2 regions of the Brotomerdimonas butyrica genome follow, and region 2 is predicted to be linked to the other one. Evidence: riboswitches for the same ligand, from Rfam matches in the RefSeq annotation. Region 2 holds a riboswitch; the other holds the start of a gene.

Region 1 (7,741 bases), on a different contig from region 2:
TTACTGTCTGTCTGGATGACCTTTACATCATCAGGCGTAACTGTAGGGAAGTAAGGTCTCAGTGCTTCGAGTGTGCAGACGAGTGATCCTGCGTCTCCGCCCTGGCCCTGATCCTGCCATGTATCGTATTTTCTGAATTTGCCGTCGCCAACGAGTTCGATAGCTACTGTAGCTTCGTCAACGCCGCCGAGTCCTACGTTGTATCCGCCCCATGCGATACCTACACCCTTTCTCTTCGAGCCGTCTGAAGCAGCGTTGAATTCATCTGCTCTCTTAACAGCTTCATCATATATAGGCTTTAATGTATCCATCATCTCTTCCATAGGGTACTGGAGGAATTCTCTCTGGTTCAGGTTGAGATCGCCTTTTCTTGCGATATTCTTGTATCTGAACTCGAACGGATCCATTCCGATCTTCTCTGCCATCATATCGATAAGAGCTTCGCCGCATGTGTATGCCTGAGGAGCTCCGTAGCCTCTGTAAGGAACACCGAAGTTGTGGTTTGTTACAGCACTTCTTCCGAGACCTACTACGTTTGGTACATAGTAAGGGAAGAACATGAATCTCAGGATCTTTGTAACCTTGTCGTCTCCCATTTCAGGATATGCACCGTGGTCGATACCTGAATCGAATTCTCCTGCGAGGATCTTTCCGTCCTTGTCGCATGCGAGTCTTCCGTTGAAGAATGCCGGTGAACGCTTACCTGAGAATGCCATGAACTCATCGTAAGTCATAGATAATGCAACAGGCATTCCAGTAACCTTTGTAGCTACGCCTGCGAGTGCGTATGAAGCTGCGTTCATCGCCCATCCGAATGAACCGCCTGTAGGGTTTTCGATAACACGGAGATCTTCAACAGGGATACCGATAGCTTCTGCCATATCGTCTCTGTCAAAGTACAGAGTCATCGTCTTGCAGTGTACGCAGAGCTTGCCGTCTTCATCATAGTAAGCCTGAACTGTATCTCCCTCGATCGAAAGATGCGGCTCTCTTGATGAATAGAAGCTTCCGTCTACAGCATAAGGAGCGTTGTCTATCATCTCTGCCACGTGATCGTAGTCGCCCTTTAATACAGGCTGAGTACTGTATATATTGTCGAATGAATCGTGGATCCTCTCTGCTTCAGGTTTTACAGCTTCAAGGTAGCTCATGTATTCAGGCAGCGGTTCGAGATCTACAACGACCTTCTTAGCTGCTGCTCTTGCATGATCCTTAGTATCTGCAACTACCATTGCAACAGGGTCTCCCCATCTGAATATCTTTTCGTCTGCGAGCAGCTTGTGAGTCTGTTCGAATTCAACTGTTCTCGGTGAGAACTGGTATGCCATCAGCTTGTTTGCGCCAGGATTATCTTTTGCAGTGATGACCTTAACTACGCCAGGCATCTTCTCTGCTTCTGAGAAATCGATGTTCAGGATCTTGGCGTGGTTAGCCTTCATCGGCATTACGAGTACTGCATGAAGTGTTTCTGCAGGCATCTTGAGCTCGATATCATCGCCGTAGTCGCATACACCGCATGCCTTTGCCATAGCATTAGGACGAACGAGCGGCTTGCCGTAGAAACCTTCTTCTATATCTTTTGACCAGTCATATGTGATGTCTTCGAATGTCTTTTCACCACGCATGATAGCAGCTGCTTCCATAACAGCGTCTACGATCTGCTTGTATCCTGTACATCTGCAGACATTTCTTGTCTTCTGGAACCAGTCTCTTATTTCTTCTCTTGTCGGATCCGGGTTTTCAAGAAGCAGCTGATAAGCTGAAACGATGAATCCAGGTACGCAGAACCCGCACTGTACTGCTCCGAGGTTTACCCATGCATACTGAAGCGGATGAGGATGGAGCGGATTACCGATACCTTCGATAGTCATAACTGTGCTGTATTCTTCTATGCTCTTGATTTTTCTGACACATGAACGAACCACTTTTCCATTGAGGATAACGGAACATGCTCCGCATACACCTGTACCGCAGCCTACTTTAGTTCCTGTAAGTCCCAGACGACGAAGTACGGATGCCAGTGTGTCCTTCTCCGGATCACAGATGAACATACGGTCTGCACCGTTGATGTTCAGCGTAAGTTTCTTTAAATTCATAATAATTGCCTCCGATTTCACAACATTACTTTAACTACGAACTACGCACTAAGAATATAAAAACCCTTTTCACGCACAGTGAAAAGGGCTTCAGACGATGAAACATAAATACAGGCTCCAAGTGGTTTTCTCTGCAAAAAACACCTCTTTTTACACGGCATCATGCAAATACGCCGTACATTGGGATATTATGGCGTTTTTCGGCAAAGCCTGCACTTTTTATCCTTTCCAAATGCGGGAGGCCTGAGCGTTTCCACACAGACCCTAACGTTCCATACTCCATGCTTTTGCCAGAGCGAAGGGGTTATGGACTCGGATCTTTATAAGTCTATTACGTCATTACGTTGATAATATTTTATCAGTAAATTATGAATAAAGTCAACTACATATAACGACTTTTTTTAACCGTCTTGCTATCTTTATGTGATATGTTTGCAATCATTGATTTTAACATTTCTTCGGGTGGTACATCTGTTATCTGAACAACACAATATATGCTTTTGTGCGTTTTTCACCATTTATACACGAAACGAGCGACCCTCATCATGCAGGATCGCTCATTTTTATTGCTTTTGGTTTATTGCTTTCTGATTCTTTTTATTCTTCCCAGCGGCATTTCCTTATATCCACGTGGTGCTCGTCTTTCATAGGCACGCCTTCCATCATGAGCAGGCTCCTCTGCTCCGTCCAGCCCGGCACGAGCCTTCCCGCGTGATTCACGACGCGGTGGCACGGGTATTCACCGTACATGCCTGACACCGAGAGCGCCTTCCCGACAAGCCTGGCATTTTTCTCACGACCTATAAGCCGCGCTATCTGTCCGTATGTCGCAACGCATCCTTCCGGTATCTCCTCGACTACAGACAGTATCTCATACAGAAGATCTTCATCAAGCTGCTTTTTCATCACGCAAGCTCCCTGTTCTCCTTCACCTGTCCGTAAACGAATCCGAGCAGCTTGACTACGTTGTCGGTAAATGCACTTTCGCCTTCCTTGTACGTATCGTTTTCAAGCGATCCCACTATCATCTCTGCCTTTTCAGCTGCGCCTGACTGCGCCATGTCCAGAGCGAACGGATCCTGATCTCTTATCGCTGCTATCGCTATGATACCGCATGCTGCGATATCGACTTTCAGCGCATGCTCGTCTGCAGTATTTCCTGATGAAACAGCTTCATAACGGTCCTGCAGATCGTCGCAGAAAGCGATCCACTTGTCGCCGACCTCATCGAATGTCCTCGCTGCGATGCTGTCTCTGTATTCATCGCGGCACACCTTATGGTCGTGCTTAGGCAGCGATTTCCATGTAAAGTACTCGAGTATCGAATATACGCACACTTCGTGTATGCCGTACTCGATATTGTCAAGACCCTCGAACGGCGGCACCTGGAAAAACTCCTCTATATCATCGTAAAGTCTCTTGAATATGTCATCCGCCTTGTTGCTTTTCATGAACTTCTCGAACTCCGCTTTCACGGATTCGGTCTCCTCCATGAGCAGGTCGACGTCATACAGCTTTTTCTCGTCATTTTTTATCATTTCATCGAAATACGCTCTGCACTTTTCCACAGTCTCAGGCTTCAGCCCCTTCATCAGCTTGTCGAAATCGATGACTTCACCTGCTATCTGACCTCTGGTAAGCTCTCTTTTATCGCCCATGCAGATATTCCGCATTTCTATCGCAACTTCATAATCCATAAATCCGTCTGATCCTCCTGTTCCCGATATATAAAATCTCTACAGTTAATATATCAAAAATACAGGCTGTCAGCAAGCAGCAAAAGCATGCAGGCGCCGGTGCCCAGGACTATGCTCAGCAGCGCCACATAAAACATCGTCTGCTCTTTTTCCTTCTCAGGCATGTCCAGCGTACAGTTGACTGCATATGTCTCGTCCATCATCGTATGTATCATGTAAAGCTTCCTGCGCCCCATCCTCCTGAAGTCATCAAGGAACGTCAGGCTGTAGAAGCTCTGCCTGCTGTTCATCAGAAACGCTGTCACCGCTATCGTCAACATCGACGCTCCGCTGCTCAGGAATGTGATAAGTACGAACTGGAACGCGCCTGTGTATACGGTCGCACTTATAAGAAGCGAGTAGTACCACGCCAGCCCGTGCTCCTCCATCGTTATTCCGTACGCCATGCTCACGAAGATATAGCTGCACATTATCGGCAGCGATTTTATGAATGCAGTCTTTATCAGTTCACGCTTTCCGGTCATTGCCTTTTCTCTGTCCCTCCGTTTTGCGAAAATATCTCGAACACTTTTTTCGATACCGCATCAGCCAGATTCCTGTGTCCTTCAGCATCGAGATGCTCCTGGTCAACTGCGCTCGGTTTTGCGTAGTCGGATGCGGCCAGATACGATATGTCCCATTTGCCTGACAGTTCCCTGTAAGCCGAAGGAAGCGCTCTTGCCACCTTTACAGATTCTTTTCCGAATTCAGGGTCGAATTCTTCTCTCCATACTTCATCTCCAAGCTCGATCGGTGACAGCAGGAGCACCTCGCAGTCTCCCGAGAAATCTCTGATCTGACCGAGCAGGGAATCTATCCCCGCCGATATCGATGAAACCGTCGGATCATACACTGTTTTGCAGTCATTGGTGCCGAGCATCAGGATGACGAGATCCAGCGGTGCATGCGCCTCAAGCAGCACAGGCAGCAGTTCTGCGCCGGATCTGCCCGGACGGCTGACATCGTCAAAGACCGTCGTCCTGCCGCACAATCCTTCCTCCACCACCTGGAACCCGTCTCCTGAAAGTGCATCCTGGAGACGACCTGTCCACCTCGTTTCCCAGTCATATCTGTTATCAGTTCCCGCTACGAGTCCCCATGTATTCGAATCGCCAAAGCAAAGTATCCTTTTCATTATCATCCACCGCCCTTTTTACTGTCATCAATATATCTTTTAACGCTGTTCCTACGATTTATGATAATGATATATTTTAATTCCTATTTTGTCAATAGGTTTATAGGGTTATATTGCTATTTCAGCAGCCCCTTGTCTGTTTTTTTCACGTGTCTGAACACTTCTTCGAATCTGTCGAGAGCTTCGTCTATGATCTCAGGTGTGTCTGCAAGCGATGTGTAAAGTCTGCTGCCCGCGAGCGTCACGATGCCGTTTGCCATGTAGGCAGCGCCCATCCTTTCCATGGAATCCTTTCTCACATACATCATATCCTTGTGCTTCAGCAGTCCGATCGCGGATTTCAGGAAACACATCGACGAGAAGTCAAAGCTCATCGCACCCGTACATTCCAGGTGCACGATAGAACCCTGATTGTATGCGACGAAAGGCAGGCTGTACTGACTTATTAGGGACTTGAGTCCGTCGCAGAGCCTGTCTCCCATCTGTCCTGCGACCTCGCACGCATTGGTCCTCTCGATCTCTTTTATCGTCGTATATCCTGCAAGGCACGAGAGCGGATTTGCAGCGAGCGTACCGCCTACATACGCCCTGTGCTTTCCTGTAGCCAGACCTGCAGCCATCAGCTCGGCATACTCGCGCTTGCCGCCGACGCCGCCTGCCGACGGATAACCGCCTGCGACGATCTTTCCGAAAACAGTCAGATCAGGCACGACGTCAAAGTATCCCTGCGCACCCGAAAGCGCCAGCCTGAATCCCGTCACTACCTCATCGAATATCAGCAGTGCCCCGTACTTGTCGCACAGCTCACGAACGCCCTTGTTATAATCCTTTGCGACCGGTCTCGTGCCGCTTTCCGGACCTGCCGGCTCGACGATAACGGCTGCAGTACCGCCTTTCAGCCTGTTGCGTTTCATCATCTTCCCGAGCATATCGAGGTCGTTCGGACGCACTTCATCAGTTCTCCTGTAAGCTCCCGGCGTTATCCCGTGTGACTCCAGCAGCGCGCGGCTTCCCGGGATCTTCAGCCCGTATACCATCTGATCCGACCAGCCGTGATAAGCTCCGCCGATCTTGATTATCCTCTTCTTGCCCGTCGCGATCCTCGCGATACGGAGTGCCGCCATCACCGACTCCGTTCCGGAGCCCAGCATACGGAACATTTCCACATTAGGCATATGCTTCGTTATCTCTTTCGCGATCATCATCTCTGATTCGTGGAGCAGCCCGGTCACAGGTCCGCATGTATTGAGCAGCTCGATAACTTTCTCCCTTACCGCAGGGTAGTTGCTGCCCAGTATCGTAGGACCGCCTGCCTGCAGAAAATCTATGTACCTGTTGCCGTCCTGGTCGTAAAGGTATGCGCCTTCCGTCTTCGCCATGCACATAGGGAACGGCTTGTTGAATGCGAGATTGTGCTGCACGCCTCCCGGTATGTATTTCTGCGACTCCTCGTATACCGCCTTCGATGCTTTGCACTTTTCATCGAAATATTTCATCACGACATTGTCGTAATAATCATCGTCGACTTCCCATATCTCCTGACTCGTCAGTTCCTTTAGCTGTCTGTTTATCTCTGCAGGATCGTCCCATCTGCTCACTCCGCAATTTTTCATTTTATTTTCTCTCCTTATACGCTTTTTTCTTTGCTATATCGTTCGTATCTATCGTTTTTCCGAAGACGACGAATCTGTCGTACAGATATTCTGTCGTTATGTTCATCAGCATGTTCAGCCCCGTGACAAGATACTCGTTCCACCCGAGGTCTTCTGCCAGATAATTGCCTAGTATCGTGGTGACAGGTGTGAACACACAGTAGAATGCCAGTATCTTCATCATCGCCAGCGGAACGTTATTAGCCGATTTGAATGTGAATTTCCTGTTCAGCGTGAAGTTCCAGAGCACCGACAGCACGAGTGCTATCAGGTAGCGTGGCCAGTACTGCCAGTCTGTAAGCTGTGTCAGCAATGTGAACGACACGATCTCTATGATCCCCGCCGACACTGAAAACAGTACGAATTTTATAACTCTCAGTATTTCTTTTCTTTTTTCAGATATCATGATCTCTCCCGGTCTTTCTGCTTGGAATATTTATGCTTGTATACGAAGTTCATCAGCGCCACATCGACAACTCCGATCTTTTTGACTCTGCCTGACGCCAGTGTGTGCACCGCGCACAGGCACGACTTGTCGACCAGCAGCTTCAGTGCCTCCAGATCGTCCGCCGTTTCGGCTCTGACTGCTGCGCCAGTTCCTTTTATCAGCACGGCCGGATACTTATTCAGCAGATCTTCCGCTTCACTCGCAGTGCCTGCTGCAGGTATCTTCCTGCCTATCATCTGCGCCATATCGTCTACCTGCGCATATACGGGAGTTCCTGCGTCAGCGCAGATCCTTACAGCATCGGTGCTGAAAACGTCTGTATACCCGGACATCTTCTTAACCTGCACTGCCGCCCCGGCAGCCGCGCTCTGCGCCTTTCCATCAAAGCCTCTGATATTCCTCCTGCAGATATTTTCAAGAAGCACCGCGCGCTCCATAGCCTCATCACGGTCACGTCCGCATATCAGTACGCCGTGATGTATCATGAATACTGTCTGTATTCCCTGTTTCAGCACATCCGCTACCGCGTTCGTCAGCTTCTTCATTCCGGGCAGTCCGTATGCAGCGAGACCGATCCCGCCGAGCTTTTCGCGTTCTTCGTCTGTGATGTCCAGATCTTCCAGCCCTGTCAGCCCTATCGCGGTCGCATATTTCTGATGTGTGTGTATCACGAA
Region 2 (7,741 bases):
AGTCATTTCCATGGCCCATACTATCGTATCTCCTGTACTTATTGTATCGAGTCCCATGTTGTCGCACACTTCATTGAATTTGACGATATGTTCAGGATCTGTTATCCCTGCATTCGGCCCTGCCACTGCGATAGTCTCGTATTCCGGACCTTCGCATATAGCATTCCCTATCTTGAGGAAGTTACCGCATCCGAGTCCGCAGCTGCCGCAGCCTCTCTTGCCCTCTCTGTACTGCATCAGCACATCGCCGTTGTACTTTTCCCATTCAGGATCATTGGCGCTTGAGAAGTTCTTGTACGGTACGATGCCTCCATCTCCGCAGGCCTCCAGGAATGCAGTTGTTCCCGCATCATACACGAAAGTATTATCTTCCTGCAGAACGTCTTCGTGAAGTATCTCGAGTATCCTGTCGGTAGTCTTCTCTATATTCGCTACTTTGACGCCCTTTGTTCCCTTTATCAGGATCGCTTTCATTTTCTTGGAACCCATTACTGCACCTATGCCGCCTCTTCCTGCCTGCCTGTAGTAATCGGAGTTGATGCACGCCATATTGCTCAGCTTCTCGCCTGCAGGTCCTATCGACATTATACTGTATTCTATACCGTATTTTTCGGCAAGTATCGCCTCAGCTTCATGCGAGCCAATTCCCCACAGATCTCCTGCATCCAGGAATTCGACCTTGTCATCTTCTATCACGACATAGCACGGTTCCTCCGATATGCCCTCGAAGATTATCATATCGTACCCTGCGAATTTTATCCTGATCCCGGCATGGCCGCCTATCGAGCAGTCGTTCATCGTGCCGGTCGCCGGCGACTTTGCCGCTACCGACAGCTTGCCTGAGCACGGTACGGGAGTTCCCGTAAGCGGGCCTGTCGTGAGGAACAGCTTGTTCTTTTCACCCAGAGCATCGATACCCGGCTCCAGCTCTTCATACATATATCTTATGGCAAGGCCCTTCGAGCCTATGTATTTCCTCGCAAAGTCCATTCTGAGAGGCTCTGTGGAGGCCGTTTTTTCTTTTAAGTTTATTCTCAGCACATTGTTCTGATATCCAAGCATAGTCATCTTTTTATACCTCCTAAGCCTATTCAAAAGTCAGCGCGTTCTGCGGACATGTCTTCACACAGTTCGGATCGCCCTTGCATGTATCACATATATACGCCTTGTCGTCTCTTATCCTTACGACTTTCTTAGGACATTTTTCTGCGCATATGCCGCAGCCTGTGCACTTGTCGAAATCTACACTGATATATTCGCCCTTGGTTATTGCGCCTGTCGGACAGTTCTTCGCACATATGCCGCAGAGTATGCAGAAATGGTCCGCATATTTCAACGCACCTTTATCGTAATATGTCTCTATGGCTATCCTCGCTTTCGAAGGTATGTATTCGCCCTCCTTATAGGCGGAACAGACCTGCGCACACAGCTGACAGCCTATGCATTTAACTTTATCGAACTTAAGTCTTTTCATTTTTTACTCCTTCCTGACTCCCAAACAACAACATATGATCCGGAGTTCTGATATCAGGCATAAAAAAAGTGCATCAGAAACCCGTCGGAAAAATACTTTTCCTCAAATGAAAGGTTCTCCTTTGCACAATGGCAGGCCGCAAAATCGCTCTCACGACCCTGACGTTCCAGCCGGCAGCTTGTGTCTGGCGGGAATCGGAGCAGTATTCGTATCTATATCGGAATTATAACGCATTTTCTGAAAACATGTCAATGATATTTATTTGCTGTATAAAAACAACTGTTTATACCAGGATCTCACCTTCAACAAATCTGCGAGTCTTATCATCTGATGGATTTTTAAGCATACTCATACACTCTCCGCTCTCTATCACATTCCCGGCATACATCATTATCACTCTGTCGCACATCCGGGCCGCCTGGGCAAGGTTATGTGTTACTATAACAACAGTTGTATCCTCCTTTGCACGTGTAGAATCCAGCATATTTTCTATTTCTGATGTCGTATACGGGTCTATGTTGGCAGTCGGTTCATCCAGAAGAAGCATCTTCGGCCTGAATGATAATGCTCTTGCAAGTGCGACTTTCTGCTTTTCACCGCCGGAAAGCTTCCAGGCATGCTGCTTCCTCAGCTTCTCAAGTCCCAGCTCCGCAAGAAGGAATTCCGCTCTTTTTTCACGCTCCCGTTTATCGACGCCTCGTATTTTCAAAGGGTATATTATATTTTTTTCTACAGTAGTCGATATCATATACGGAGCCTGGAAAACCATACTTACATCATTCTGTGGAAAAGCAATACTGCCGTCATAATAAACAGTTCCTGATGTTTGCGGCAGTATACCGGCTATCACAGAAAGCAGCGTACTTTTTCCCGCCCCGTTAGGTCCTATGATCGCAGTACTCCTGCCATGCATTATCTCTCCGTATCCTGTATCCAGAACGACTTTATCTCCAAATTCTTTTTTTAAGGAATCAAAAACCACATGCATTTATGTCACCTGCTCTCCCGTTCCTGAAAATGATACAGCAGTGCATTTATTATAAAAGAAATCGTCAGCAGTATCATTCCAACGGCTATCGCTCTGTCATAATTCCCCATGCCTTTAAGCTCTGAAATATATGTAGTCATAACACGCGTCTTGCCCTTTATATTCCCTCCGACGATCATCACTGCTCCGACCTCGGAGATCGCTCTTCCGAACCCTGTAACAACTGCGGTCGTTATTCCTACACGCATTTCATAAATCAAAAGCTTCAGGCGCTGCACTTTTCCGGCGCCAAGTGTTTTTCCCAGAGAATCAACTATCTGCGCCTTTTCTTTCACCATATTATATGTAAGCCCCGTTATAATAGGCACAACGAGACAGATCTGCGCTATTATCATCGCCGGAACAGTATAATTCAGCTGCAGACTGCCTAATGGTCCTCTTCTCATAAGTATCAGAAAAACCGTAAGTCCCGCTATAACGGGAGGCAGGCTCATAAATGTATATATGAGCCTGACTATTATCCCTTTTGCTTTGAAATCATATGTCCCTATCAGTATACCCGCAGGGATCCCAGCTACAGCGGCTATGATCACTGACGAAAATGAAACGTAAAGCGATAATCCTACTATTTCAAATATCTCAGAATCTGCAGAAAAAATCAGCCGTACCGCTTCTGCTATTCCCTGTCCAATAGTATCCATATTTCAAACCTTTTCTGCTATTTAGCGTTCGGCACGAACAGCGCCTGTCCATATTCTTCAACACCGTATTCACCGATCAGCTTCTGTGTTTCCTTTGAAACGATCCATTTCTGGAATGCCTTTGCTCCATCATGATTGATGTTTTCGTTTTTATCAGGGTTCACACATATAACTCCATACTGGTTGTTCAGCACCCCGCTTGGATCCTTTTCGCATACGATCTTGAGTGCAGTGTCTCCGCCTACATTGAGCCATGTAGCTCTGTCTGAAAGTGTATATCCTGCTTTTTCATCTGTCATAGTGATGACATCGCCCATTCCTGCTGCAGCCTCAACATACCAGTCACCTGACGGCGTCAGACCTGCTTTCTCCCAGATGGATAATTCTTTTTTATGTGTTCCTGATTCATCAGCTCTTGATACAAATGTCTGCTGCTGTTCCATTATAGCTGTAAATGCTGCAACAGCGTCATCTTTTGCATTTTCACCGATAGCTGCAGGATCTGCTTCCGGACCTACAACAACAAAGTCATTGTACATTACGTCCATTCTTCCGTCCTCATCTGCATGTCCGCCTTCTACATACTCTTTTTCAGCAGCCGGCGAGTGCACCAGCAGCACATCTGCCTCTCCGTTTTCTCCCATCGTCATCGCCTCTCCGGAACCCACAGAGACAACGTCTACAGAGTAACCTGATTCCTCCTCGAATACAGGCAGGATCTCATCCAGAAGACCGCTGTCTTTAGTGCTGGTAGTAGTCGCAAGGATTATAGTTCCCTTGCTCTCTGCTTCATCCTTCTTGTCACTTCCGCATCCTGCCAGTATCGCTGTCATGGACAGTGCCACTGCAAGAACAAGAAATACTGATAAAATTCTCTTTTTCATACTTACCTCCGTTTTATGAATAAATAATATCTGATAAACAGCAGCTGCTGTTTATATCAACATACTTACTACATAAATCCCACAAAAAAAGGAACATATGTAATACAACGTAATGCAGCACTTTTATCTGCCTGCAGAACATCCAGAATAAAAAAAGAATTTTCCGGAATGAAAATTCTTTTTTTTATTATCTTTACATCATTCCTTTCCATAATGGGAGGCCTGCACGTTTCCATACAAACCCATCGATAAGCACTCCATAGCATTTATACAAGCCTTAGAAACACTTATTCGGAATTATTCATTTGTCAAATTCTGTTTATATAATACCATAACGTTGTTCAAACAACAAGTGTTTTATCACAGTACGATCGTGTCGATTTTACCGTATTATCCTGTGTTCTCCGGCACTCGTCGTCATTCTGCCGCCCGAAAATCAGAACTTCTGCTGTCCGAAAAACGCTTCTGCGGACTGCGGGAACAGTATATATGCCAGCAGTATCTCTTCTGTCGGCGCCTTGTCTCCGAGCTCCTTCTTCTTGTTGAAGAATTCCGGTGCAAGTAGATCTGCCGGCCTGCAGTCGATAGGCTCCTCTCCGTCAAGCACTTTTTTCTGTATCGCCTTGTTGAACGGTCTTATCGTCCTGCCGTACTCGCCCTTGAGGATGGCTTTCGTCTGCTTGCTGACCATCTTGTAGCGTTCGCCTGTCATGATGTTGAACACTGCCTGTGTTCCAACGATCTGCGATGACGGCGTCACGAGAGGCGGTTCACCGAGATCTTCACGCACTTTAGGTATTTCTTTGAGCACGTCCGAAAATCTGTCTTCCATGTTCTGATCCTTCATCTGCACGTACAGGTTCGAGAGCATGCCCCCGGGAACCTGATATCTGAGCGTTTCCGTATCGACGTCCATCATCTTGATGTCGATCATGCCCTTCTGTTCGGCATGTCTGCGGAACTCTCTGAAGTATTCGGTCGCTTTGATCATAGCCTTTTCGTTGAGCTCGACGTTCCTGCCTGCCATTTCCAGCGTCTTGAACATAACTTCCGTCGCAGGCTGGCTCGTACCCATCGCCAGCGGTGAAAGCGCTGTGTCTATGCCGTCGCATCCGGCATCTATGGCCTTGAGATAGGTCATCGGAGCCACTCCGCTGGTGCAGTGCGAATGCAGCTGTATAGGCACATCGACGGTCTTCTTGAGCATCTTTATCAGCTTCTCTGCATCATAAGGCATAAGCAGCCCTGCCATGTCCTTGATGCATATCGAATCTGCGCCCATTTCCTCGAAATCCTTCGCGAGCTTCTTCCAGTATTTCAATGTATATTTTTTACCGACAGTATATGACATCGCCATCTGCACGTGCGCGCCTTCCTGTTTCGCGGCATTGACTGATCTCTCGAGATTCCTCGTATCGTTGAATGCATCGAATATACGGAAAATGTCTATGCCGTTGTCCACGGATTTTCGTATGAATGCGTCCACGACATCGTCCGGATAATGATTGTAGCCGAGCAGGTTCTGCCCTCTGAGGAGCATCTGCAGCTTCGTCTTGCGGAATCTCCTGCGCAGCAGCCTGAGTCTCTCCCACGGATCTTCGTTGAGATATCTCATGCACACGTCAAAGGTCGCGCCGCCCCAGCACTCGACCGAGTCGTATCCGATCTCGTCCAGCACTGATGCTATCGGCAGCATATCAGAGGTCCTCATCCTTGTCGCCATCAGCGACTGATGCGCGTCTCGAAGGATCGTCTCTGTGAATTTCACTTTCCCTTTATTCATAAAAATCATATGATTTCTCCCTTTTAGCCAGTTAGTAGATTATGCTCATTTTTGATCCAGCTTAGACCAGTTTACTAAATTTTACCCATATTTGCAACTTACATTGTTAAACATATGTCAGGTTTTTGCATGTATTTTTGTGCGTGTCAATGTGATGCGCTCTCATTTTCGCCGATATGCGCTCTGATAACCTCCAGGAACTTCTCCCCGTATCTGTCTGCCTTCGCGTCACCGACACCCTTTACACAAAGGAGCTCAGCCTTCGTCTGCGGCATATACATGCACATTTCTGTAAGCGAAGCGTCCGTGAATATGACGTATGCAGGCACGCTGCTCGTCCTGGCGATCTGAAGGCGCAGTTTCTTGAGCTTTGCAAGAAGCACCTCGTCCGGCTGTCCACCTGCTCCCGGACTGCCTGCCGGTCCGCTCTGTATCTCGGCGAATTCTTTCACAAACTCCGTCTCGACCCTGACCTGACCACGCAGGAGCTCTGCAGACTTTGCAGTGAGTCTGAGCACAGGATATTCGCCGTCATCGACCCGCAGGAACCCGTCGCTTATCAGCGCATCCGTCATCTGCCGTATCCGCTTGACCGGAGTGTCCGCCAGCAGCCCGTACGTCGACAGTCTGTCCAGCCCCGCCGAAAGCACGCGCTGGTTACGGCTGCCCCTGAGGATGTCAGCGATCATCATCACGCCGTATCTTTCCTCGCAGCGGTAGATGCACGACAGTATCATCTGCGCCGGCACGGTGTAGTCTACCTTTTCGAATTCTGTCAGGCAGTTCGAGCAGTTGCCGCAGTAGTGCGGCGCTTTCTCGCCGAAATATCTCAGTATGAACTCCCTCAGGCAGTCTCTGGTCGTCGAAAAAAACACCATCTGCCTAAGTCGTTCGTAGTCTTTTTCCTTGATCTCCGCGATCTCATCATCGCTCAGCTCGTCGTTCTGCGCCGGATTTTCTATAAAAAACTTTATCGTGTTCACGTCGCCAGGTGAATAAAAAAGTATGCAGTCCGCTCTGCTGCCGTCACGTCCGGCTCTGCCGGCTTCCTGATAGTAGCTTTCGATGTTCTTTGGCATGCTGTAGTGTATCACGAATGAAACGTCGGATTTGTCGATGCCCATCCCGAATGCATTCGTCGCGACCATGATCTTTCGCCGGTCGTATATGAAATCGTCCTGATTAGCGATTCGTTCCTCGTCGGAAAGTCCTGCGTGGTATCTCGTTGCCTCGAAGCCTTTGGACTCCAGTAGTTCGCAGACTGACTCCACGTCCTTTCGCTTCGTGCAGTAGATTATGCCTGTCTGCCCCCTGCGCTTTGCAAGGGTCTTCAGGAGCTGCCGTTCTTTGTTGTCAGGGTGTATCACGGTGAATGACAGGTTCGGTCTGTCGAAGCTGGTCGTTATGCAAAACGGCTCGTCCAGCTCGAGCAGTGTTTTTATGTCTTCTTTCACGTCCGGGGTGGCTGTTGCTGTAAATGCTCCGATAACCGGTCTGCCCGGCAGTTCTCTGACGAATTCCGCGATCCTGAGGTAGCTGGGCCTGAAATCCTGGCCCCACTGCGATATGCAGTGGGCTTCATCCACTGCGATGAACGGTATGTCTATTTCTCTGCATATTTCTGCAAAGGTCTCGGAGTGCAGTCTTTCCGGGGCGACATAGACTATCCTGTAAAGGCCTCTGCTCATGGCTGAAAGCGTCCTGCCGTATTCCTGCGAGGTCATGGAGCTGTTGATGTATGCCGCCTTTATATCCATCTGTGACAGCGCACTGACCTGATCCTTCATCAGCGATATGAGGGGCGAGACGACCAGCGTCGTGCCGTTTTGCATGAGTGCCGGGATCTGATAGCAGACCGACTTGCCGGCTCCCGTCGGCATTATGCACATGACGTCCCTGCCCGCCATGATG

Evidence for each region. Region 2 has a riboswitch for molybdenum cofactor ahead of OCV59_RS09455 (substrate-binding domain-containing protein). Riboswitches for the same ligand answer to the same signal wherever they lie in the genome.
Region 1: another riboswitch for molybdenum cofactor. It lies ahead of OCV59_RS03510 (molybdopterin-dependent oxidoreductase); the one in region 2 lies ahead of OCV59_RS09455 (substrate-binding domain-containing protein).

The regions. Positions count from the first base shown of each region.
Region 1 covers NZ_JAOQJP010000003.1:164,537-172,277, forward strand. Annotated here, with positions in the region: gene OCV59_RS03510 (molybdopterin-dependent oxidoreductase) at 1-2,096, opposite strand, end outside; molybdenum cofactor riboswitch at 2,305-2,426, opposite strand; gene OCV59_RS03515 (MGMT family protein) at 2,694-3,002, opposite strand; gene OCV59_RS03520 (hypothetical protein) at 3,002-3,793, opposite strand; gene OCV59_RS03525 (AzlC family ABC transporter permease) at 3,847-4,317, opposite strand; gene OCV59_RS03530 (GDSL-type esterase/lipase family protein) at 4,314-4,967, opposite strand; gene OCV59_RS03535 (aspartate aminotransferase family protein) at 5,084-6,580, opposite strand; gene OCV59_RS03540 (GtrA family protein) at 6,582-7,025, opposite strand; gene OCV59_RS03545 (class II aldolase/adducin family protein) at 7,022-7,741, opposite strand, start outside.
Region 2 covers NZ_JAOQJP010000012.1:27,948-35,688, forward strand. Annotated here, with positions in the region: gene OCV59_RS09435 (aldehyde ferredoxin oxidoreductase family protein) at 1-1,068, opposite strand, end outside; gene OCV59_RS09440 (4Fe-4S binding protein) at 1,088-1,474, opposite strand; gene OCV59_RS09445 (ABC transporter ATP-binding protein) at 1,758-2,462, opposite strand; gene OCV59_RS09450 (ABC transporter permease) at 2,468-3,163, opposite strand; gene OCV59_RS09455 (substrate-binding domain-containing protein) at 3,181-4,047, opposite strand; molybdenum cofactor riboswitch at 4,233-4,356, opposite strand; gene OCV59_RS09460 (pyruvate carboxylase subunit B) at 4,484-5,839, opposite strand; gene recQ (DNA helicase RecQ) at 5,977-7,741, opposite strand, start outside.